Regions from separate parts of the Mesorhizobium sp. M7D.F.Ca.US.005.01.1.1 genome, predicted to be linked through region 1. Evidence: riboswitches for the same ligand, from Rfam matches in the RefSeq annotation. Region 1 holds a riboswitch; each other region holds the start of a gene.
The links. Region 1 has a riboswitch for cobalamin ahead of EJ076_RS23780 (DUF1636 family protein). Riboswitches for the same ligand answer to the same signal wherever they lie in the genome.

Region 1 (7,164 bases):
ATGCGCACGTTCTGCTTCGGCGACAGGAGGTGATAGACGACGTCGAAACGCTTGGCCCGCGACGGATAGTCGGCGCCGCAGACGTCGATGATCGAGATGAATTGGCAGCGCGCATCGTCGCGCAGGAAGGTCATCACCTCGACCAGGTCGCGCGGCTCGACATGAACGGTAAGCTCGCCATAGGCGACATCAGCTTCGTTCACGCGGCCGATCAGCTTCTCGCCGAGATAGGTCGACAGTTCGCTCAGGGATGCGGTCATGGATTTACCGTTCGATCGTGCCGGTGCGGCGGATCTTCTTCTGCAGGAGAAGAATGCCGTAAAGCAGCGCTTCGGCGCTCGGCGGACAGCCGGGCACATAGATGTCGACCGGCACGATGCGGTCGCAGCCGCGCACCACCGAATAGGAATAGTGATAGTAGCCGCCGCCATTGGCGCAGGAACCCATCGAGATGACGTAGCGCGGCTCCGGCATCTGGTCGTAGACCTTGCGCAGCGCTGGCGCCATCTTGTTGGTCAGCGTGCCGGCGACGATCATGATGTCGGACTGGCGTGGAGACGCGCGCGGCGCGACGCCAAACCGCTCCGAGTCATAGCGCGGCATCGAGGTGTGGATCATCTCGACCGCGCAGCAGGCGAGACCGAAAGTCATGAACATCAGCGAGCCGCTGCGCGCCCAGGTGATAAGCGCCTCGGTCGAGGTGACGAGAAAGCCCTTGTCGGCCAGCTCATTGTTGATCTCGAGGAAGAACGGATCGTCCTCCCCCACCGGCCTGCCGGTGTTGGGATCGATGATACCTTTGGGCTTCGGCGCGACGAGGGTGCCTGAACTGTCGTTCAATCCCATTCCAGCGCTCCTTTTTTCCATTCATAGGCAAAGCCGATGGTCAGCACCGCCAGAAACACCATCATCGACCAGAAACCGAGCATGCCGATCTTCGAGAACGACACCGCCCACGGAAACAGGAAGGCCACTTCCAGGTCGAAGATGATGAACAGGATCGACACCAGGTAGAAACGGATGTCGAACTTCATGCGGGCGTCGTCGAACGAGTTGAAACCGCACTCGTAGGCGGAAAGCTTTTCAGGATCGGGATTGCGGTAAGCCACCAGGAAGGGCGCGGCCAGCAGCGCCAGGCCGACAACCAGCGCCACGCCTATGAACAGGACGATGGGCAGGTATGAGCTTAGAAGTGCGTTCATGCTCGGCTTTCCGTTGGCGCCAATCCACTTTGATTACAGCACCGGACCCTAATGCGGAAGCGTGACAGTTTAACCGCTGAACCGTTTTAAGGGCCTATGCTGCAACGCGGCGAGGGTTAGCGCAGCACTTCCAGCGAAGCAAGTCAAACCTTGTTCAAAACACTGACCTGGACGGCATATCCGGGGAAACTGGTCCGATCCGCTCCTGTTTGATTTCCTTCGTTTTTTACTCCACTTTTCTCTCCTGACATGGTTCCCGCCAAAACCCTGCTAGCATGGGCTGGAATCACCCATCCGACCCTCGGCCAAAACACTTCAAAGTGATGCCTGCATGAAGGAAAAGATCTCGCTCCCCATGGCCCGGCGCATCGCGCTTGCCGCCCAGGGGTTCCTCGATCCCCGTCCGGCCGGTACGCCCGACCGCCGGCATCTTGCCCGCACGCTCTCCCGCACCGGCCTGTTGCAGATCGATTCCGTCAGCGCGGTGGTGCGCGCTCATTATATGCCGCTCTATTCACGCCTTGGCCCCTACCCGCTCTCGCTGCTCGACAACGCGGCCGTGACGCGCAAGCGCACGGTGTTCGAATACTGGGCGCACGAGGCCTCCTTCCTGCCGGTCGAGACATATCCGCTGATGCGCTGGCGCATGCAGCGCGCCGAGCGCGGCGATGAAATGTATCTGGGGCTTGCCAAATGGGGCCGCGAGCACGCCGCCTATATCGAAGAGATCTACCGCCAGGTCGCCGATCGCGGCCCGATTGCCGCTTCCGCGCTCGAAGGCCAGAAAGGCTCGGGCGGCTGGTGGGGCTGGAGCCATGCCAAGCATGCCTTCGAATGGCTGTTCTGGGCCGGCCGCATCACCACGGCGCACCGCCGCGGTTTCGAGCGGTTCTATGATCTGCCCGAACGCGTGCTGCCGCAGGCGATCCTCGACCTACCGGTGCCGGCGGCCGAGGACGCGCACCGCGAATTGCTGCGCATTTCCGCCCGCGCCCATGGCATAGCGACGTCAGGCGACCTGCGCGACTACTTCCGCCTGTCGCCGGCCGACATGAAGGGCCGGCTGGAGGAACTGGTCGAAACAGGCGAGCTGCTGCCGGTGCGTGTCGAAGGTTGGGACAAGCCAGCCTATCTTCATAAAGACGCCCGTCTGCCCCGAAAGATCGAGGCCCGCGCCCTGCTGGCGCCGTTCGATCCCGTCGTCTTCGAGCGTTCGCGCACGGAGCGGCTGTTCGACTTCCACTACCGCATCGAGATCTACACGCCGGCCGACAAGCGGCAATACGGCTATTATGTCCTGCCGTTCCTGCTCGGCGACAGGATCGTCGCGCGCGTCGACCTCAAGGCCGATCGTCCGGCAAGTGTGCTGCGGGTCCACGCAGCCTATGCCGAGCCCGGCGCGCCGCCTGAAACCGCTGCTCAGCTCTTCGAGGAATTGAAGCAGATGCAGGGTTGGCTGGGCCTCGAGCGCATCGAAGTGACGCCCGCCGGCGATTTGGGCCCGGCGCTGGCCGACATCGCCGTGTCGTAAGCTCGCGTTGACACCGCCGCCCGCAAAAGCCTAAATCCGGTTCCAGATGGTCCCTTGCCCGCAACGGCAAGGGCTAAGAGGGAATGCGGTGCGGGGCAAAATCCCAAATCCGCGGCTGTCCCCGCAACTGTAAGCGAAGAGCCAAGGCCGAAAGCCACTGGGAATGGTCCCGGGAAGGCGGCTACCAAGGCGATGACCCGCGAGCCAGGAGACCTGCCGTCTGCGACTGTAGAATCCGATCGCCCGGCGGGTTTCCGGGCAAGGAGCCCGATTTTTGGACCACGACAGCAGTTTTTCGGCTGGCACAGCGGATGTTTCGTCCGGCCATGACGATGCCTTGGCCGGCGTCACCGTCATCGTCTGCGCCTCCTGCCGCGACGAAACCGGCTCCGACGCTCATCCCCGCGCCGGCGAATCGCTGGCGGACGACACGCGCCGCGCCGCCTCTGGCGACAACATTCGCATCCGCAGCGTCGAATGCCTTGGCAATTGCAAGCGGCGCCTGAGTGCCGCCATCCTGCGCGACGGTTGCTGGAGCTATGTCTTCGGCGACCTGACCGCGACCAGCGGCGCCGACCTCGTCACCGGAGCCAAACTCTTCGCCACCTCGAAGGACGGCCTGATTCCGTGGCGCGGCCGTCCCGATAGCCTGAAGCGTGGCCTCGTTGCCCGCATCCCTCCCCTCGACCTGCTGAAGGACTGACCATGACCGCTCCAGATTCGTCTGCGAACCTCTCCCGTGTTCCCTGCACCGTCGTCACCGGCTTCCTCGGCGCCGGCAAGACGACGCTGGTCCGCCATCTCCTGGAAAACGCCGGCGGCAAGCGTATTGCCATCATCGTCAACGAATTCGGCGACATCGGCATCGATGGCGAGATACTGAAGGGCTGCGGCATCGACACATGCCCGGAGGAAAACATTGTCGAACTGGCCAATGGCTGCATCTGCTGCACCGTGGCCGACGATTTCGTCCCGGCGCTCGACCAGATCCTCGCGCTGACGCCGAGGGTCGACCACATTCTGATCGAGACCTCGGGCCTGGCGCTGCCCAAGCCGCTGGTCCAGGCTTTCCAGTGGCCGAGCGTGAAAAGCCGGGTCACCGTCGATGGCGTCATTGCCGTGGTCGACGGGCCGGCATTGGCCGAAGGCCGCGTCGCCAACGACATGGACGCCCTGCAGGCGCAGCGCGCTGAGGACGAAACGCTCGATCACGACGATCCGGTCGAAGAGGTGTTCGAGGACCAGATCGCCTGCGCCGACCTGATCATCCTGTCGAAAAGCGACCTGATGGACGCCGCCGGCACCGCCCGCGCCAACGCCATCATCAACGAACACTCCGCCCGCGCGGTGAAGATCGTGCCGACGTCGCATGGCAAGGTCGATCCCTCCGTGCTGCTCGGGCTCGGTCTGGCCGTCGAGGACGACATCGAGAACCGCAAGTCCCATCATGACGGCGCCTTCGACCATGAGCATGACGACTTCGACACCTTCATCGTCGACATTGCCTCGATCGCCAATCCGGACGAACTGGCAAAACGCGTCGCCACCGTCGCCGAGGAAGAGAACGTGCTGCGCGTGAAGGGATTCGTCGAGGTCGGCGGCAAGCCGATGCGGCTCTTGCTGCAGGCGGTCGGGCCGCGCGTCAACCACTACTATGACCGCGCCTGGACCGCCACGGACGACCGCCGTTCGCGCCTCGTCGTCATCGGCCTGAAGGGGCTGAACCGCCCGGCGATCGAGCGTATACTCGCCGGCTGATTTCGGACACGGGTTGCGATGCACATCCTAACCACAACATCCGCCTCGCTCGACGACCTCGCCGAGCCGGTCGATCTGCGGCAGACGCCGGCGGATGTCGTGGCCCTGTCCTTCACCGACAGCGATCTTGCCGGACTGGCGGCGGCCTGGAAAGCCGATGCTCACCGCCTGCCCTCGATGCGGCTGGCGGCGCTTCGTGACCTGCGCCACCCCATGTCCGTCGACCTCTGGGTCGACAGCGTCGCCCGTCACGCCAAAATCATCCTCGTGCGCATCCTCGGCGGCTACGACTGGTGGCGCTACGGCTGCGATCAGCTTGCCTCGACCGCCCGCGAGCGCGGCATAAAACTGGCGCTGCTGCCCGGCGAATGCCGCGACGAAGACCTAAGGCTGATTGAAGCCTCGACGCTGCCGCGCGAGGAGTTGGACGGCCTACTCGACTATTTCCGCGAGGGCGGCCCGGCGAATATGAGCGCGCTGGTGCATCGGTTGGCGCGGCTGGCGGGGGCGCAGGCAGAAACTGTCGAGCCGGTCGCGGTCCCAAAAGTTGGCTACTACGAACCCAACCGCGGCGTCGTCCCCCTCCCCCTCGAGGGGAGGGTCCGGCCGCAGGCCGGGGGTGGGGTCCTCTCCGAAGCACGCCGAGCTAAAGAAACACCGCGCCCGGTCCTACCGACCCCACCCGGCCCTGCGTGCCACCCTCCCCTCGAGGGGGAGGGAAAGGTCGTGCCGATCCTGTTCTACCGCTCGATGCTGCTGGCCGCCGATGTCGCGCCCATCGACGCCCTCTTTGAAGCGCTCAGCCAGCGCGGCATCGCCCCGGTCCCCATCTTCGTCTCCAGCCTCAAGGACCCGGCATCGCTGGCGTTCGTGGAAACCGCACTCGCCGCGCTCAAACCCGCCGCCATCATCACCGCGACCGCTTTCGCGTCCGGCGCCGAACCCGGCGTCGAAACCTTGTTCGACCGCGCCGGCGTGCCCGTCTTCCAGGTCATCGTCGCCACAACCCGCCGCGACATCTGGGAGAACAACCAGCGCGGCCTGGCGCCCGCCGACCTCGCCATGCATGTCGTGCTGCCCGAGCTCGATGGCCGCATCCTCGCCGGCGCCATTTCCTTCAAGGGCGAGAGTGAGACCGATCCAGCGCTTGGCCACCGCGCCTTCGCCAACCGGCCGGAGCCGGATCGCGTGGCGCAGGTCGCGGACCGTGTCGCGGCCTTCATCCGTCTGCAGGAGACGCCCCGCGCCGAGCGCAAGCTGGCCATCCTGATTCCGGATTATCCGAGCGCTCCTGGCCGCACCGGCTATGCGGTCGGCCTCGACGTGCCGTCCAGCGTGCTGGCCATGCTGCACGACCTGAGGGAACAGGGCTATGGCGTTGAAGGGATTCCGGAGACGCCGCGTGGGTTGCTGGATTTGATGGAAGCCAGCGATACTGGATTGACCTTGGATAACTACATTGCCTTCTCGACAGAGTTGCCGACTGCAGCAATCGCTGCGGTCGAAGCCGCTTGGGGCAAAGCGGAAGATGAGACGGGTCTGTGCGCCTCGCGCCAACCTTCGCGACCGACCGCCGCCCACTTCCCCTTCCGCGCCACGACCTTCGGCAACGTCACCGTAGCACTCGCCCCAGACCGTGGCCGCTCCGCCGACCGCCGCGCCGACTACCACGACCCAACGCTTCCCCCACGTCATGCGCTGATGGCCTTCGGCCTATGGCTGCGCAAATCGCTCGGCGTCCACGCGCTTGTCCATGTCGGCGCGCATGGCACGCTGGAATGGCTGCCCGGCAAAACCGTCGCGCTCTCGGAAAACTGCTTTCCCGAGATCGTCACCGGTCCCCTGCCCGTCATCTATCCCTTCATCGTCTCCAACCCAGGCGAGGCAGCGCAGGCCAAGCGCCGCATTGCCGCCGTTACCCTCGGTCATTTGCCGCCGCCCCTGACCGGCGCCGGATTGGATGAGGATCAGCACAAGCTCGAGCGGCTGGTCGACGAATATGCCCAGGCCGACGGGCTCGACCGTCGCCGCCGCGACCGCCTGGCCAAGCTGATCGTCGACACCGCGCAAAAGACCGGCCTCGCCTCCGAGGCTGGCGTTGCCAGGACCGACGCGCCCGATGAAGCGCTGCGCCGCATCGACGCCTGGCTCTGTGACCTCAAGGACTTCGCCATCAAGGACGGGCTGCATATCTATGGCCGCGCTCCGGAGGACGAGCCCGACGCCATGCGCCGCCAAAGTGCGGCGTCCGAGAAGGCGGCGCTGCTCGCCGGGCTCGATGGCCGCCACGTCAAGGCCGGTCCGGCCGGCGCGCCCGCGCGCGGCCGTTCCGACGTCTTGCCCACCGGCCGCAATCTGTTCACCTCGGACCCGCGCACCATGCCGACGCCGACCGCCTATGATCTGGGCAAGGCAGCGGCAGAGGAAGTCGTGCGCGGCTACATGCAGTCGCATGGCGACTGGCCGCGCTCGCTGGTCATCGATCTCTGGGGCTCGGCCTCGCTGCGCACCGGCGGCGAGGAGATCGCGCAAGGCCTGGCGCTGATGGGTTGCCGCCCGCAATGGGATTCGGCGACCGGCCGCATCACCGGCATCGAAGTGCTGCCTCCCGCCGCACTCGGCCGGCCGCGCGTCGACGTCACCTGGCGCATTTCAGGCCTGTTCCGCGACATG
Region 2 (7,164 bases), 3.6 Mb from region 1:
CGTGACCATCATCGTGCCGCTGATCGTCTTCTTCTCGCTGCAGCGCTATTTTGTCCGCGGGCTGCTTGCCGGCTCGGTGAAAGGAGGCTGAGACGATGCAATCCGCTTTGAAGGCCAACTCGAAGCCTGATCTCGCCATCGATCGCGACTGGTGGCGAGGTGCGGTGATCTACCAGATCTATCCGCGCAGCTACCAGGACTCGAACGGCGACGGCATTGGTGACCTCAACGGCATCATCGGGCGGCTGCCCTACATCGCGGCACTCGGTGCGGACGCCATCTGGATTTCGCCGTTCTTCAAGTCGCCTATGAAGGATTTCGGCTATGACGTGTCCGATTACTGCGACGTCGATCCGATGTTCGGCACGCTGGCCGATTTCGACGCGCTGACAGCCGAGGCACACAGGCTGGGCCTCAAGGTGATGATCGACGAGGTGCTGTCGCACACCGCCGACAACCACCCATGGTTCAAGGAAAGCCGCTCGAGCCGCACCAACCCGAAGGCCGACTGGTACGTCTGGGCGGACGCCAGGCCGGACGGCACGCCGCCCAACAACTGGCTGTCGATCTTCGGCGGCTCGGCCTGGCAATGGGACACGAGCCGCCAGCAATATTACCTGCATAATTTCCTGGCCGAGCAGCCCGACCTCAACTTCCACAACCACGACGTCCAGGACGCGTTGCTCGACGTCACCCGTTTCTGGCTGGAGCGCGGCGTCGACGGCTTCCGGCTCGACACCATCAATTTCTACTTCCACAGCCAGGGCCTGGAAAACAACCCGCCGCTGCCGCCGGAAGAGCGCAACGACCAGACCGCACCGGCGGTCAACCCCTACAATTACCAGGACCATCTCTACGACAAGAGCCGCCCCGAGAACCTCGGCTTCCTTGAACGGTTCCGCGCCCTGCTCGATGAATATCCGGCAACCGCCGCGGTCGGCGAGGTCGGCGATTCGCAGCGCGGACTGGAGGTGGTGGCTGCCTACACCGCCGGTGGCAAGCGCGTGCACATGTGCTATTCCTTCGATTTCCTGGCGCCGGAAAAGATCAGCGCGGCCAAGGTCCGCTCGGTGCTGGAATCCTTCGGCAAGGTGGCCAGCGACGGCTGGTCATGCTGGGCCTTCTCCAACCATGACGTGATGCGCCCGGCCTCGCGCTGGGCCGCCAATGAGGCCGACCCGACCGCCTACCTCAAGGTCATCTCGGCGCTACTGATGTCGTTGCGCGGGTCGGTCTGCATCTATCAGGGCGAGGAGCTTGGGCTCGGCGAGGCCGACCTTCGGTTCGAGGATCTGCAGGACCCCTACGGCATCCGCTTCTGGCCTGAATTCAAGGGCCGCGACGGCTGCCGCACGCCAATGGTGTGGGACGGCAGCGCCAAGAACGGCGGCTTCTCCTCGGCAAAGCCCTGGCTGCCGGTGCCGGCCAAGCATCTGGCGCAAGCGGTCAATGTCCAGCAGGGCGACGAGACTTCGCTGCTCGAACACTACCGGCGCTTTCTCAGCTTCCGGCGCGCCCATCCGGCGCTGGCCAAGGGCGATATCACCTTCATCGAAAGTGAGGGCGACACCGTCGCCTTCACGCGCCGCGCCGGCAACGAGCAGATTGTCTGCGTCTTCAATCTGGGCGCCAGGCCGGCCGAGGTTGACCTTGGCAACCGATCGCTGCAACCTTTGCCAGGACACGGATTTTCGGGGCAGACGAGCAGCGGCGCCATAAAGCTCGGCGGCTACGGCGCCTGGTTCGGGCGTATCGACTGAATTTCAAATCACTTGAATTTCAAACTACTGGGAGGAAACCAATGGCCGATGTCACGCTAAGACAGGTGAAGAAGTCCTACGGCAATCTGAATATTCTCCACGGCATCGACCTCGATATAAAGTCGGGCGAGTTCATCGTCTTTGTCGGCCCGTCTGGCTGCGGCAAGTCGACCTTGCTGAGATCGATCGCCGGGCTCGAGGAAATCACCTCCGGCGAGCTCAAAATAGCCGGCGAGGTCGTCAACGACGTGCCGCCATCGAAGCGGGGCATCGCCATGGTGTTCCAGTCCTACGCTCTCTACCCGCACATGACCGTCTACGACAACATGGCGTTCTCGATGAAGATCGGCAAGGAGAACAAGGCCGAGATCGACCGCCGTGTGCGTCAGGCCGCCGAGATCCTGCAGCTGACCAAATATCTCGACCGCCTGCCCAAAGCGATGTCGGGCGGCCAGCGCCAGCGCGTCGCCATTGGCCGCGCCATCGTGCGTAATCCGAAAGTGTTCCTGTTCGACGAGCCGCTTTCAAACCTCGACGCCGCGCTTCGCGTCGCCACCCGCATCGAGATCGCCAAGCTCAAGGAATCGATGCCCAACACGACCATGATCTACGTCACCCACGACCAGGTCGAGGCGATGACGCTGGCCGATCGCATCGTGGTGCTCAAGGAAGGCCATATCGAGCAGGTCGGCACGCCGATGGACCTCTACAAGAAACCCGGCAATCTGTTCGTCGCCCAGTTCATCGGCTCGCCGGCCATGAACATCCTACCCGCGACCATCGACAAGACCGGTAACCCGACCGTCGTCAGCCATGTCGGCGGGCGCAAGGCAACCGTGCCGATCACGACGCCGGCTTCGGCAAAGGGCACCGCGGTGAGTTTCGGCGTGCGGCCGGAAGATCTGATCATCTCCAGCGGCGCTGACTATCTGTTCGAGGGAACGGTCGACTATGTCGAGCAGCTCGGCGAGGTCCAGCTGGTTTATATCGACATCGGCCGCGCCGATCTGCCGCTGGTGACCAAGCTGCCCGGCAATGTCGAGGTCAAGCGCGGTTCGACATTGCGGCTGAGCGCCAATGGCGAGGACTTGCATATCTTCGATGCGGACGGACATTCCTTTGCGCTGCAAAAGCCGGAAGCAAAGGCGGCCTGAGGCTGGACCACGTCTCGGACGTAAAAAGAGCAGCGGGCTTGGCCCGCCGCTCTTTGATTTGGAGATCGACTTCGGCTGGCTGTTAGTTGTTGCCGAAGAGGTTCCGGTCGCTGCCCTGCGAGGCAGATTTCTGGTTGTCGCCCGACGAGTTCAGCAGCTTGTAGACCGGCGAGCTGGTGTTGCGCACCGAAGAGGTCTGGGTGCTATCGACGTTCGCCTGCTTGTTGATGTCGTAGCCACCAACGTTGTCATTACCGGCGTAAGCGGTGCCGGCGGCGATCAAAAGAGCGGCGGCAGTGAGAACAATCTTTTTCATTTTAGTGCTCCTGAATTTTCATATTCCGGCGGAGCGGCGGGCTATCCGGCCGCTCCATCAGGGATGAGATTAATGGTTGCCGAAGACGTCGTGGTCGCTGTTGCTGCCCTGGGGAGCGGACTTCTGGACGTCTCCCGACGAGTTGAGCAGCTTGTAGACCGGCGAGTTGGCGTTGTGCACGGAAGAGGTGTTCGTGCTATCCACGTTGGCAGTCGCCAGCTTGTTGATGTCATAGTTACCAACATTGTCGTTGCCGCCGGCGTAAGCGGTGCCGGCGGCGATCAAAAGTGCGGCGGCGGTGAGAACAATCTTTTTCATTTCCAGTACTCCTGAATTTTCATCTTCCGGCGAAGCGGCGGGGCGAGCCCGCCGTATGCTGGGAATCGGCTATTAGTTGTTGCCGAAGAGGTTGCGGCCGCTGCCCTGGGCAGGCGTCTGAGCAGTCGGCTCCGACTTCTTGATCGAATTGATCGAAGAGGTGTGTGCACTATCGACGTTGGCAGTCGCCAGCTTGTTGATGTCGTAGCTACCAACGTTGTCGTTGCCGGCGTAAGCGGTGCCGGCGGCGATCAAAAGTGCGGCGGCGGTGAGAACAATCTTTTTCATTTCCAGTACTCCTGAATTTTCATCTTCCGGCGAAGCGGCGGGGCGAGCCCGCCGTATGCTGGGAATCGGCTGTTAGTTGTTGCCGAAGAGGTTGCGGTCACTGCCCTGGGCAGGCGTCTGAGCAGCCGGTTCCGACTTCTTGATCGAAGCGGTGTGCGTGCTGTCGACGGCAATGGCTGGCTGATTGGCACCATCAGAACCAAAGTGGTCGCTATTAGCGAAGGCGCTGCCGGAAATGGCCAGAAGGGCGGCGGCAGTGAGAATGATCTTTTTCATTTTATGTACTCCAGTATTTTTCCCGTCCGTCTAGCGGCGTGTCTTGGGAGGAAATCGCGTCGTTCGGACAGCCCCGATGTGGTAGGGCCGGTCTGCCTTTTCCAATCACGAAGTTGTTCCATGTGGACCATGAATCCACCACTTGAAATTGCGCCAAGGGCGTCTAGGTCGTATATTTTTCTCTTTTATTTCAAATAGTTAGGCGAAATCCGCGCATGGATCACCAACTGTTTCGGAGGCCCAGCGTTCACACCGTCCTGCACGCACCGTCAACAGAAACGAACCGTTCGGTTCGATTTTAGAACAGGCTAATAGTCACTTTTCGAAACTGTTAACCTTTTTTGACCCTGGTCAGGGGGTCGGCTTCGAGGGGAGTGGCTGCGGCGGAGATGGGATTTCAGCTCCGCAATCGCCAACCGGAACGTTTCGCATCCCGTGTCGCGCCGCATGGATACGATGTCGCTTTCATGCCGATGTCGAAATCGCTGTCGTGGTTAGATCATGACATCTCAGGTGCCGCTTCGTGACGACGAGGCGGAGAATTGGGAAGCCGGTCAGAATCCGGCGCTGCCCCCGCAACGGTGGTGGAGTTCAAGTCGCAACGGGAGACCACTGGGCAACTGCCTGGGAAGGTGTCGCGATGGTCCGCAAGGACAACTCCAGAGCCCGGAAACCAGCCAGAGATGTACAGACTCGACTGATCGCGGTGGGCGGTCAAGAGGCGGATAGTGCATGTCCGGCGCATTGCCGGCCTGCGCCCAGTCCTTCCTCCGTCACCACCAGTTCAGTCCTTGAAGCGAGGACAGGACATGGATATCCGCAACGACATGCTGAGGCTCTTGAACAGCCGCCGGCAAGGCTTTTCTCTGGAGCAGCCCTTCTACACCGATCCGGACTATTTCAAGCTCGACATGGAGCTGATCTGGTATCGCGACTGGCTGTTCATCGGCCACGATTGCGAGCTGCCGAAGCCGGGCAGCTACATCACCGTGCAGATCGGCGACTATCCGGTCGTCCTTGTCCGTGACCAGCAAGGCAAGATCAACGCCTTCCACAATTCCTGTCGCCATCGCGGCAGCCGCGTCTGCAACACAGAGAAGGGTACGGCGGCAAAGCTCGTCTGCCCCTATCACCAGTGGACCTATGAGCTCGACGGTCGTCTGCTGTTTGCCCGCCAGATGGCCGACGGTTTCGACAAGAGTGAGTTCAGCCTGAAGCCGGTCGCCTGCGAGAGCGTCGGCGGCTACATCTTCATCTGCCTGGCCAAGGAGCCGGCGGACTTCGCGCCGATGCGGGCGATGATCGAACCCTATCTTTTGCCGCACCGTTTGCGCGAAGCAAAGATCGCCTTCGAGAGCACGATCATCGAGAAAGGCAACTGGAAGCTGGTCTGGGAAAACAACCGCGAGTGCTACCACTGCGCCGCCAATCATCCCGAGCTGTGCAAGACCTTCCCCGAGGCGCCGACCGTGACCGGCGTCAACGGCGCCGACAGCGACCCTGAGATGGTCGCGCACTGGGCCAAATGCGAGGCATCAGGCTTGCCGAGCAAATTCCGCATCGATCCGGCCGGACAGTATCGCGCCACCCGCGCGCCGCTGCTGCGCGATGCCGTCAGCTACACCATGACCGGCAAACTGGCGGTGAAGAAGAACCTCTCCGACACTGTCTCCGCCGACCGGATCGGCACCTTGATGCATTATCACTATCCTACGACCTGGAACCACATCCTCATCGACCACGCGGTGACGTTCCGGGTGCTGCCGATCAGCGCCACGGAAACGGCGGTGACGACCAAGTGGCTGGTGCACAAGGATGCGGTCGAGGGCATCGATTACACCATCGAAGACCTCACCCATGTCTGGACCGAGACCAACGACCAGGACCGCCGCATCGTCGAGGAAAACGCCTTCGGCATCCTGTCGCCCGCCTATGAGCCCGGCCCCTATTCGGAGCTGCATGAGGGTGGCGTGATCCAGTTCGTCGAATGGTACGCGTCGTTCATCGGGCCGCGCCTTGCCGAGGGCGGCCGGCCGGCGCTGCGCAGCGTCGCCTAGCACAAAACAAAAGGGACAAGAGGATGAATGCGATGACGGATCTTGGCCTCTATCGCCATCTCGACCAGATGACACCGTGGAACGACAGGCTGCAGGTGCTGGAAGTGATCGGTGTCAGCGACGAAGCGCCCGATGTGAAGACCTTCACCTTCCGCTCCGACAACCAGACCTGGTTCCGCTACAAGCCCGGCCAGTTCGTGACGCTGGAACTGCCGACCGCCGACGGGCCGCTGATGCGTACCTATACGCTGTCGTCCTCGCCGTCGCGGCCGTTCTCGATCGCGGTGACGGTGAAGGCGCAGGCGGGCAGCGTCGGCACGCGCTGGATGTTCGACCATTTGACGCCGGGCTCGCACGTCAAGGCCTATGGGCCGACCGGCGATTTTTCGCTGCACAGCCACCCGGCGGCCAAGTATCTGTTCATTTCGGCAGGCTCCGGCGTGACGCCGATGATGTCGATGCTGCGTTGGTTGAATGATTGCGCGCCATGGACCGATGTCGGCTTCGTCAACTGCGCGCGCCGCCCGGAAGAGATCATTTTCCGCAAGGAGCTCGAACTGCTCGGCAGCCGTATGCCCGGCCTGTCGCTCGGCTTCATGATCGAGGAGCGGTCGAGCCGCGAGGGCTGGTTCGGCCATATGGGCCGCATCGATGCGATCCGGCTGCCATTGCTGGCACCCGATTTCCGCGAGCGCGAAATCTTCTGCTGCGGCCCCGATCCCTTCATGCGCGCCGTGCGCGGCATGCTGGACTCCGCCGGCTTCGACATGACAAAATTCCATCAGGAGAGCTTTGCGGCGCCTGTCGTGGAAGAAATCCCGGCGCCGTTCACTTGGCCGGCGGAAAACGAGGCCGCCATTATCGTCGAAGCCGCGACGCCGATCCGTTTCGCGCTTTCGGATGTCGACGCCGCATGCGTCGCCGGCCAGACCGTGCTGCAGACGGCACGAGCCTCAGGCGTGCGGATTCCCGCCGCATGCGAGTTCGGCCTGTGC
Region 3 (7,164 bases), 1.8 Mb from region 1:
GAAGCGGCCTGTCTTCCATTCCTGCTTGGCCTGTTCGATGCGCTCCTTCGACGATGAGACGAAATTCCACCAGATGTAACGCTGCGAGCCGAGAGAGGCGCCGCCAAACAGCATGAAATGCGCGCCGGTGTCCGACGACACGACGATCTCGTCGCCTGGCCGAAACACCAGCAGCCGTTCCGCCGGAAAGACGTCACCTGATATCGAGACCTCGCCTTCCAAGGTGTAGATGGCGCGCTCCTCGGCATCGGCCGGGATTTTCACGCTGGCGCCGGGCGCCAGACGCAGGTCGGCATAGAGCGTCTCGGAGTCGGCCCTGACCGGGGATCGCAACCCCTGGAAATCACCAATCACGACGCGCCCGCTGACGCCCTCGGCGTCGATCTCGGGCAGCTGTAGTGCTGCGGTGTTCTCGAACACCGGCGCCACTTCTTCCTTGCCGTCCGGCAGCGCCAGCCATGTCTGCAGGCCGGAGATCGACATCGGCGCGCCACGCAACTCTTCGGGCGTGCGCTCCGAATGGACGATGCCGCGGCCGGCGGTCATCAAATTCACGTCGCCCGGCTGGATGACCATTTCGGTGCCGAGTGAATCGCGATGCCTGATCTTGCCGTCGAACAGATAGGTGACCGTCGACAGGCCTATATGCGGATGCGGACGGACATCGAGCGCCTGGCCGGCGCGCAGGATCGCCGGGCCCATGCGGTCGAAGAAGATGAAAGGCCCGACCAGCCGCCTCTTGGCGGTCGGCAGAGCGCGGCGCACCTGGAAACCACCAATATCCTTGGCGTTGGGGATGACCATCAATTCGATCTGGTCGCTGGCGAAGGCATCGCCGGCCTGTGGGTCGTTTCCGGGGAAGAAGCTCACGAGATGATCTCCTTGTCAGCGGTCAAAGGCCGCCTGGGCGCATCAAGCAAAGCGGATCGCCGACTTTGCTCGTAATTTGGCCGCCACCTGTTCGCGATTGCGAGGATGCTGATGGGTTTCCAAGGAATCGAGCAATTCGCGCGCCGAGGCGGCGATGGCTTCGACGGCGTGGTCGAAAGCATGCTGGTTCTGCTTCGAGGGCCGCGTCGTTCCGCTCAATTTGCGGACAAATTGAAGTGCGGCGTCGAGGACTTCGTCGTTGGTTGCGGGCGGGTCAAAATTGAACAGGGTCTTGATGTTTCTGCACATCGCTTCCGTATCTCCTCTTGTCCTGGAGCGCTTTCAATCGGGACGAACTCTATCCTCAGTCATGATCGTGTCCAAAAGTCGGTGAGACGGCTGCGGCCTCAGTCCGCGTCAAGCGGCTCCGTTCCAACCGGCTTGCCGTCGCGCGACAGCCTGATCTTCTCGACCTTGTCTTCAGCTGCCTTCAGCAGCCGGTCGCAATGTGCCTTCAGCGCCTCGCCGCGCTCATAGATCCTGATCGACTGGTCGAGCGGCACGTCGCCACGCTCCAGATCATCGACGATCTTCTCCAGCGCGTCGAGTGCCTGTTCGAAGCTCATCGCCTTGACGTCTTCGTTGGTCTCACCAGCCATCATTCATCCTTTCATCAGTCGCCCGACATGGGCGGCGACCGAAAATGCCAATCCTTGCAGATCGTAGCCACCCTCGAGCAGGCTGACGAGCCGGTTGCCGCTGTGGCGCGCCGCACGCTGCATCAGCTGGCCGGTCGCCCAGTCGAAATCGTCCTCGGTCAGGTTGATCTCGGCCAGCGGATCGCGATGGTGTGCGTCGAACCCGGCCGAAATGATGATCAGGTCGGGCGCGAAATTATCGAGCGCCGGCAGCACGCGCGAAAGGAAGGCATCGCGAAAGACCTCGCTGCCAGTCTGCGGCGCCAGCGGCGCATTGACGATGTTGCCGGTGCCGGTTTCGCTTTTTGCTCCGGTGCCGGGATAAAGCGGCATCTGATGCGTCGAGCAATAGAGCACCGTTGGATCGTCCCAGAAAATATCCTGCGTGCCGTTGCCGTGATGCACGTCCCAGTCGACGACGGCAACGCGCTCTACACCGTGTTTCTTCTGCGCGTAACGTGCCGCGATCGCTGCGGTGTTGAACAGGCAGAAGCCCATCGCCGTGGTCTTTTCGGCATGGTGGCCGGGCGGCCGGGCGGCGACGAAGACATTGTCGGCGCGACCTGTGAAGACATCGTCGACGGCAGCGTTGGCGGCACCGATCGCGGTGATCGCCGCCTGCCAGCTCTTCGGGCTGGCAGTGGTGTCGGCGTCGATGCGCGCGATCCCTTCGTCGGGAATGGCGGCGCGGACGCGGGCGATAAAATCGGCGGGATGCGCATAGAGGATGGTGGCCTCGTCGCCTTCCGGCGCCTGGACGCGATCGAGCCCGACAAACGCCTCGTCATCGAGCACGCGCTCGATGGCGCGCAAGCGGTCCGGCCGCTCGGGATGGCCGGGCGGCGTGAGGTGCTCAAGGAAGATCGGATGGGTGTAGAGACGAGTGGTCATCGTCCTAATCTAGTGACCCGGATCGACAAAGGCCATGCGCGGGCGGCCGATGGCTGGGGAAAATCACGCCTGCGTCCATTCGTGTCGCTGCGGGCATTGGCGTCCTCAGCGCTTCGGCGTAAGGTCACCGCCACTGCCTGGTGCCCGCCGCAAGCGGGAGAATCGGGAACACGGTTGAACTCCGTGGCGTGCCCAACGCTGTAAGGGGGACCGCGCCGGTAAATGCCACTGTCGATGACGGGAAGGCACCGGACGCGGGTTGATCCCGAGCCAGAAGACCGGCCTGGCAGGCATCGTCATCCGCATGGTCAGGCGGACGACATTGATTGCAATCGCAAGGGGACAAGCGATGCCGGAACACATGACTGCTCCTGTCGGCGACGGATTTGACCAGAACGCGCGCGATGCGGTCTATCGCGCCATGTTCACACGGCGTGACGTGCGCAGCCATTTCCTGCCCACCGCGCTCGACGATGAGGTGCTGGCGCGGCTGCTGCTTGCGGCTCATCACGCGCCGTCGGTCGGCTTCATGCAGCCTTGGAACTTCATCGTCATTCGCGACGCCGGGCGGCGGGAAAAGGTGCGCGACCTGTTCCTGGCAGCACGCGAACAGGAACTGCCGGCGATCGACGAAGAGCGGCAGGCGCTCTACCGCAAGCTCAAGCTGGAAGGCATCTGCGAAAGCGCGCTCAACATCTGTATCACCTGCGACCGGCAGCGTTCGAAGGGTTCGCCGCTGGGACGCTGGCACAATCCGGAGATGGACCTCTACAGCACCGTCTGCGCGGTCCAGAATTTCTGGCTGGCGGCGCGCGCCGAAGGCGTCGGTGTCGGCTGGGTCAGCATCATCGAGGCGCAGGCGCTGAAAAGCCTGCTGTCGATTCCCGAGCATGTGACGCCGGTCGCCTATCTCTGCGTCGGCCGTGTTTCCGAGTTCGCGCCAAAGCCGGACCTCGAAACGCATGGCTGGGGACGGCGGCTGCCGCTGCCCGAGCTGATCATGAGCGAGATTTTTTGCGGCCAGGGTGAGGTGCCGCTGAAGTCAACCGTGGCGCGCCTCAACGCCGTCGATGCCGCTCCGGATCAGCGTGTCGCGCCGGCTGTACCCCAGCGCGAGCCGCCGAAGGAGGCCAGCGCCTTGTCCTTAAGCTCCCTGAACTTCGACGACGCCTCGGCCAGCCGGGCGTCCCAGGCCGGATCAGGCACCTGGCCCTCTATGGTCTTGAAATAGACCTGCATCAGGCAAGCGATGGCGAAAGGCTCGATGAACGCCGCCTTGAAGGCCCAAGCGAAGACGATGGCGAGCACGAAGGCCCAGCCTGCGAGTTGCCCAGGCATCAGGAAAAGAATGGCGCCGGCGGGCGCCAGCATCAGCAGGAAGATAACGAAGGACACGCCCCACATGATGACCGCCAGCCAGACGGCGTTCTTGACCATGACCTTGCCGTTCTGGGCATAGAGCACCACGCCTTGGCGCGCCGTCTCGAACGGCGAGGCTGAATTGATGCGGATGTTGTAGCCGAGGATGATCTCGTCGACATAGGTCAGCGACAGGCGGATCACCGTGTTGATGAAGGAGACCAGGCCGCTCAGGCCCGGAATCGGCAAGAAGGCGGCGATGCCGCCGAGCAGGCCGGTGATGGCGCGGATGGCGCCCTTGACCAGTTGGTCGACGACGAAAAGGATGTTGGCCTCGGCAAAACGCTGGGTCACGATGTCCTTGGCGTAGGCGATCTGGTCCTGGCCGCCGGGAATGTCACGGCCGTCGACCAGATGGACCATGACGGCGATGTGGCCGGCCTTGACGACATAGAGGATATATTCGCGGATCCAGTAGACGGCGATCGAGACGATGCCGAAACCGACCACCCCGCCCCACAAGGCAAAGGACAGCGGCCCGTCGGGATCGGTGGAGATATGGCCGACGCCATAGCCGACGGAGGCGCCGGTACCGGTCGCCATGATGTAGGCCAGCGTGATGCCGAAATAGACGATCATGCGAAAGACAATGAACGGCCAGGTCCGCATCATGATGGACACCGACCTGCCGATATCGAAATCCCACATGCCCCGAATCTCCCTTCAGAGATGGTGGCAGAGGATGAACTCAACCAGGCGATTGTCAATTGCCAGCCGTGGCCTCGGGTCACGGCCGGGACTTCAGTTCGGTTGCGTATCTGGCCTTTTGAGCAGGCCTTCGAGCAGTTGCTTGAACGCCGTCACCACCTTCTTCGAAGTCGCTTCGGGGTCGTTCGAATTGGCGATCCGTTGCGCCGCCTGACTGCTCGCACCGTTGATCAGCCGCGAGGCCGTCTCGGGGTCGAGGCTGGAGACGACAACCCCCTCCTCCTGCAGCGTCGTCAGATGGCCGGCCATTGACGCGATGCACGCATTGGCATTCGGCCATTGTGCCGGATCCCCCAGCACGGCCGGACCATCCCGGAACATGATGCGCTGGATTTCCGGCTCCAGCGCCATCTCGATATAGGTTGTGCATTCGTCGACGAAATGCTGCCAGCGGGTCGGGGCCCTCGCCGCCACTTCGTTCACGCGCGCCGCCATCTCGCCGTCGATTTCTGCGATGACTGCCTGCAGCAATCCCTTCTTGTCGCCAAAATGATGATAGAGCGCGCCGCGCGTCAGCCCGGCCGATGCAGTGAAATCATCCATCGAGGCTTCGGCATAGCCTGTTGTGCCGAAGGCATGGCGGGCGGCCGCGATCAGCTTGGCGCGCGTCTCGGCGATCATCTCCTTGCGGGGCTTATGCATGGCTTCTGGACCCATTCACATACGTTACGTATGCCAATTGACATACGCGACGTATGCTCTATTTAACAGTCATACGCTTCGTATGTAATTGTCGAATCGTCCTTTGTCGAGGAACCACCCATGCAAAATCCCTATTCGGAAATCTTTCGTGCCCCCGGAGCCAAGGGCTTTGCAGCCGCCGGCTTCATGGCGCGCCTGCCGATCGCCATGGCGCCGATCGGCATCGTGGCGATGCTGTCGCAGACGCGCGGCGAATACTGGCTGGCGGGTGCCGTCTCCGCGACATACGCGCTGGCCAACGCTTTCGTTGCGCCGCAGATATCAAGGCTGGTGGATCGCTTGGGCCAGACACGGATCGTGGTGCCCACCACCATCATCTCCGTGCTGGCTTTCGCCGTCCTGATTGCGGCGGCCAACCAAGACTGGCCGGTATGGACGTTGTTTGTGTCGGCGTTGCTGGCCGCCGCCATGCCCAGCATGCCGGCAATGGTGCGCGCGCGCTGGACCGAGATTTTCCGCGGGCGGCCGCAGATGAACACCGCTTTCGCCTTCGAGTCGGCTGCGGACGAGCTGGTCTATATTGCCGGTGCGTCGCTTTCGGTGGGTTTGAGTGCGGCGCTGTTCCCGGAGGCTGGTGTCCTGGTCAGCACGCTGTTCCTCGCCCTTGGCTCGGCGGCCTTTATCCTACAGCGTTCAACCGAACCGCAAGTCCGGCCGGTCAATCATGTCTCGAGCGGCTCGGCAATCCGCCTGCGGCCGGTGCAGATCATCACCTTTGCCCTGATCTTCATCGGCGCGACCTTCGCGACGACGGAAGTGAGCACGGTGGCAATCACCAAGGACCTCGGCGAGCCGGGCGCCGCCAGCCTTGTCATCGGGGTTTATGCGCTGGGATCGTTCGTGCTCGGCCTCGTCGTCGGCGCGCTTAGCCTGAAAGCGCCACTGCAACGCCAGTTGGCCATCGCAGTCGCCCTCGTCGCGCTCGGCACGCTGCTGCCGCTCACCGCCGACACCGTGCCACTGCTGGCGCTGACCGTGTTCATCAGCGGCGTGGCGATCTCGCCGACCTTCATCACCGCCTTCGGCCTGATCGAGCGGCACGTGCCGGAGGCGATGCTGACCGAAGGCATCACCTGGGTCATGACCGGCATCGGCATCGGCATGGCGCTCGGCTCGTTTGCCGCCGGTGCGGTGGTGGATGCGTTCGGCGCCCAGAGCGGGTTCTGGGTCTCGGTGGCTTCAGGCACCATCGCCCTGGCCACAGTGTTGCTTGGCCAGCGCAGCCTTGCCACGCACGAATGCGAACTGGATGGATGCGAAGCAGCAATCCCGGCCGAGTGATAGCCAGGGTATGTTGAGGCCCAGGTCAGGCTGGCCTTACCTGAATATCGACATGCCCTATAGAATCTCGGTCTTGGCGATATGGATGCCAAAACCTTCCAGGCCGACATAGTGGCGTTCGCGCGAGGCGATCAGATTGATCGAGGAGATGCCGAGATCCTTGAGGATCTGCGCGCCGAGCCCGATCTCGCGCCACTCGTTTTCGCGGCGGCGGGCCTCTTCGTGATCCTCGCGGTCGCCGCTCGCCGGCCGTTTGCGCTCCTGATGGGCGACGCCGACGGAGCCTTCTCTGAGATAGACGATGACGCCGCGCCTGCGCTCGCCCATCGACTTCATGATGCCGTCGAGCCGGTGGCTGGTGCCAAAGACATCGGTCACCACATCCTCGGAATGCAGACGCACCGGCACGTCCTCGCCGTCGCGAATGTCGCCGAAGACGATGGCGACGTGATGCATGGAGTCCCAGGGCAGCGTGTAGGTGAAGACCTGCGCCTTGCCGCCGAGCGTGTCGATTTCGGAGCAGGCGACGCGCTCGACCAGCGTTTCCTTGCGTTGCCGGTAGGCGATGAGGTCGGCCACAGAAACCTGCTTCAGG

Region 2: another riboswitch for cobalamin. It lies ahead of EJ076_RS06565 (aromatic ring-hydroxylating dioxygenase subunit alpha); the one in region 1 lies ahead of EJ076_RS23780 (DUF1636 family protein).
Region 3: another riboswitch for cobalamin. It lies ahead of bluB (5,6-dimethylbenzimidazole synthase); the one in region 1 lies ahead of EJ076_RS23780 (DUF1636 family protein).

Annotation. Positions count from the first base shown of each region.
Region 1 covers NZ_CP034453.1:4,900,201-4,907,364, forward strand. The annotation lists gene EJ076_RS23760 (NADH-quinone oxidoreductase subunit C) at 1-260, opposite strand, end outside; gene EJ076_RS23765 (NADH-quinone oxidoreductase subunit B) at 265-846, opposite strand; gene EJ076_RS23770 (NADH-quinone oxidoreductase subunit A) at 837-1,202, opposite strand; gene EJ076_RS23775 (winged helix-turn-helix domain-containing protein) at 1,534-2,733, shown strand; cobalamin riboswitch at 2,764-2,969, shown strand; gene EJ076_RS23780 (DUF1636 family protein) at 3,008-3,436, shown strand; gene cobW (cobalamin biosynthesis protein CobW) at 3,439-4,491, shown strand; gene cobN (cobaltochelatase subunit CobN) at 4,510-7,164, shown strand, end outside.
Region 2 covers NZ_CP034453.1:1,343,303-1,350,466, reverse strand. The annotation lists gene EJ076_RS06600 (carbohydrate ABC transporter permease) at 1-91, shown strand, start outside; gene EJ076_RS06595 (alpha-glucosidase family protein) at 96-1,760, shown strand; gene ugpC (sn-glycerol-3-phosphate ABC transporter ATP-binding protein UgpC) at 1,802-2,914, shown strand; gene EJ076_RS06585 (DUF680 domain-containing protein) at 2,997-3,230, opposite strand; gene EJ076_RS06580 (DUF680 domain-containing protein) at 3,300-3,548, opposite strand; gene EJ076_RS06575 (DUF680 domain-containing protein) at 3,621-3,836, opposite strand; gene EJ076_RS06570 (DUF680 domain-containing protein) at 3,909-4,112, opposite strand; cobalamin riboswitch at 4,607-4,809, shown strand; gene EJ076_RS06565 (aromatic ring-hydroxylating dioxygenase subunit alpha) at 4,922-6,169, shown strand; gene EJ076_RS06560 (hybrid-cluster NAD(P)-dependent oxidoreductase) at 6,202-7,164, shown strand, end outside.
Region 3 covers NZ_CP034453.1:3,118,149-3,125,312, reverse strand. The annotation lists gene EJ076_RS14900 (pirin family protein) at 1-870, opposite strand, end outside; gene EJ076_RS14895 (DUF2277 domain-containing protein) at 913-1,179, opposite strand; gene EJ076_RS14890 (exodeoxyribonuclease VII small subunit) at 1,278-1,529, opposite strand; gene EJ076_RS14885 (histone deacetylase family protein) at 1,533-2,459, opposite strand; cobalamin riboswitch at 2,581-2,761, shown strand; partial or broken gene bluB (5,6-dimethylbenzimidazole synthase) at 2,764-3,438, shown strand; gene EJ076_RS14875 (hypothetical protein) at 3,543-4,526, opposite strand; gene EJ076_RS14870 (TetR/AcrR family transcriptional regulator) at 4,620-5,228, opposite strand; gene EJ076_RS14865 (MFS transporter) at 5,349-6,569, shown strand; gene ribB (3,4-dihydroxy-2-butanone-4-phosphate synthase) at 6,627-7,164, opposite strand, start outside.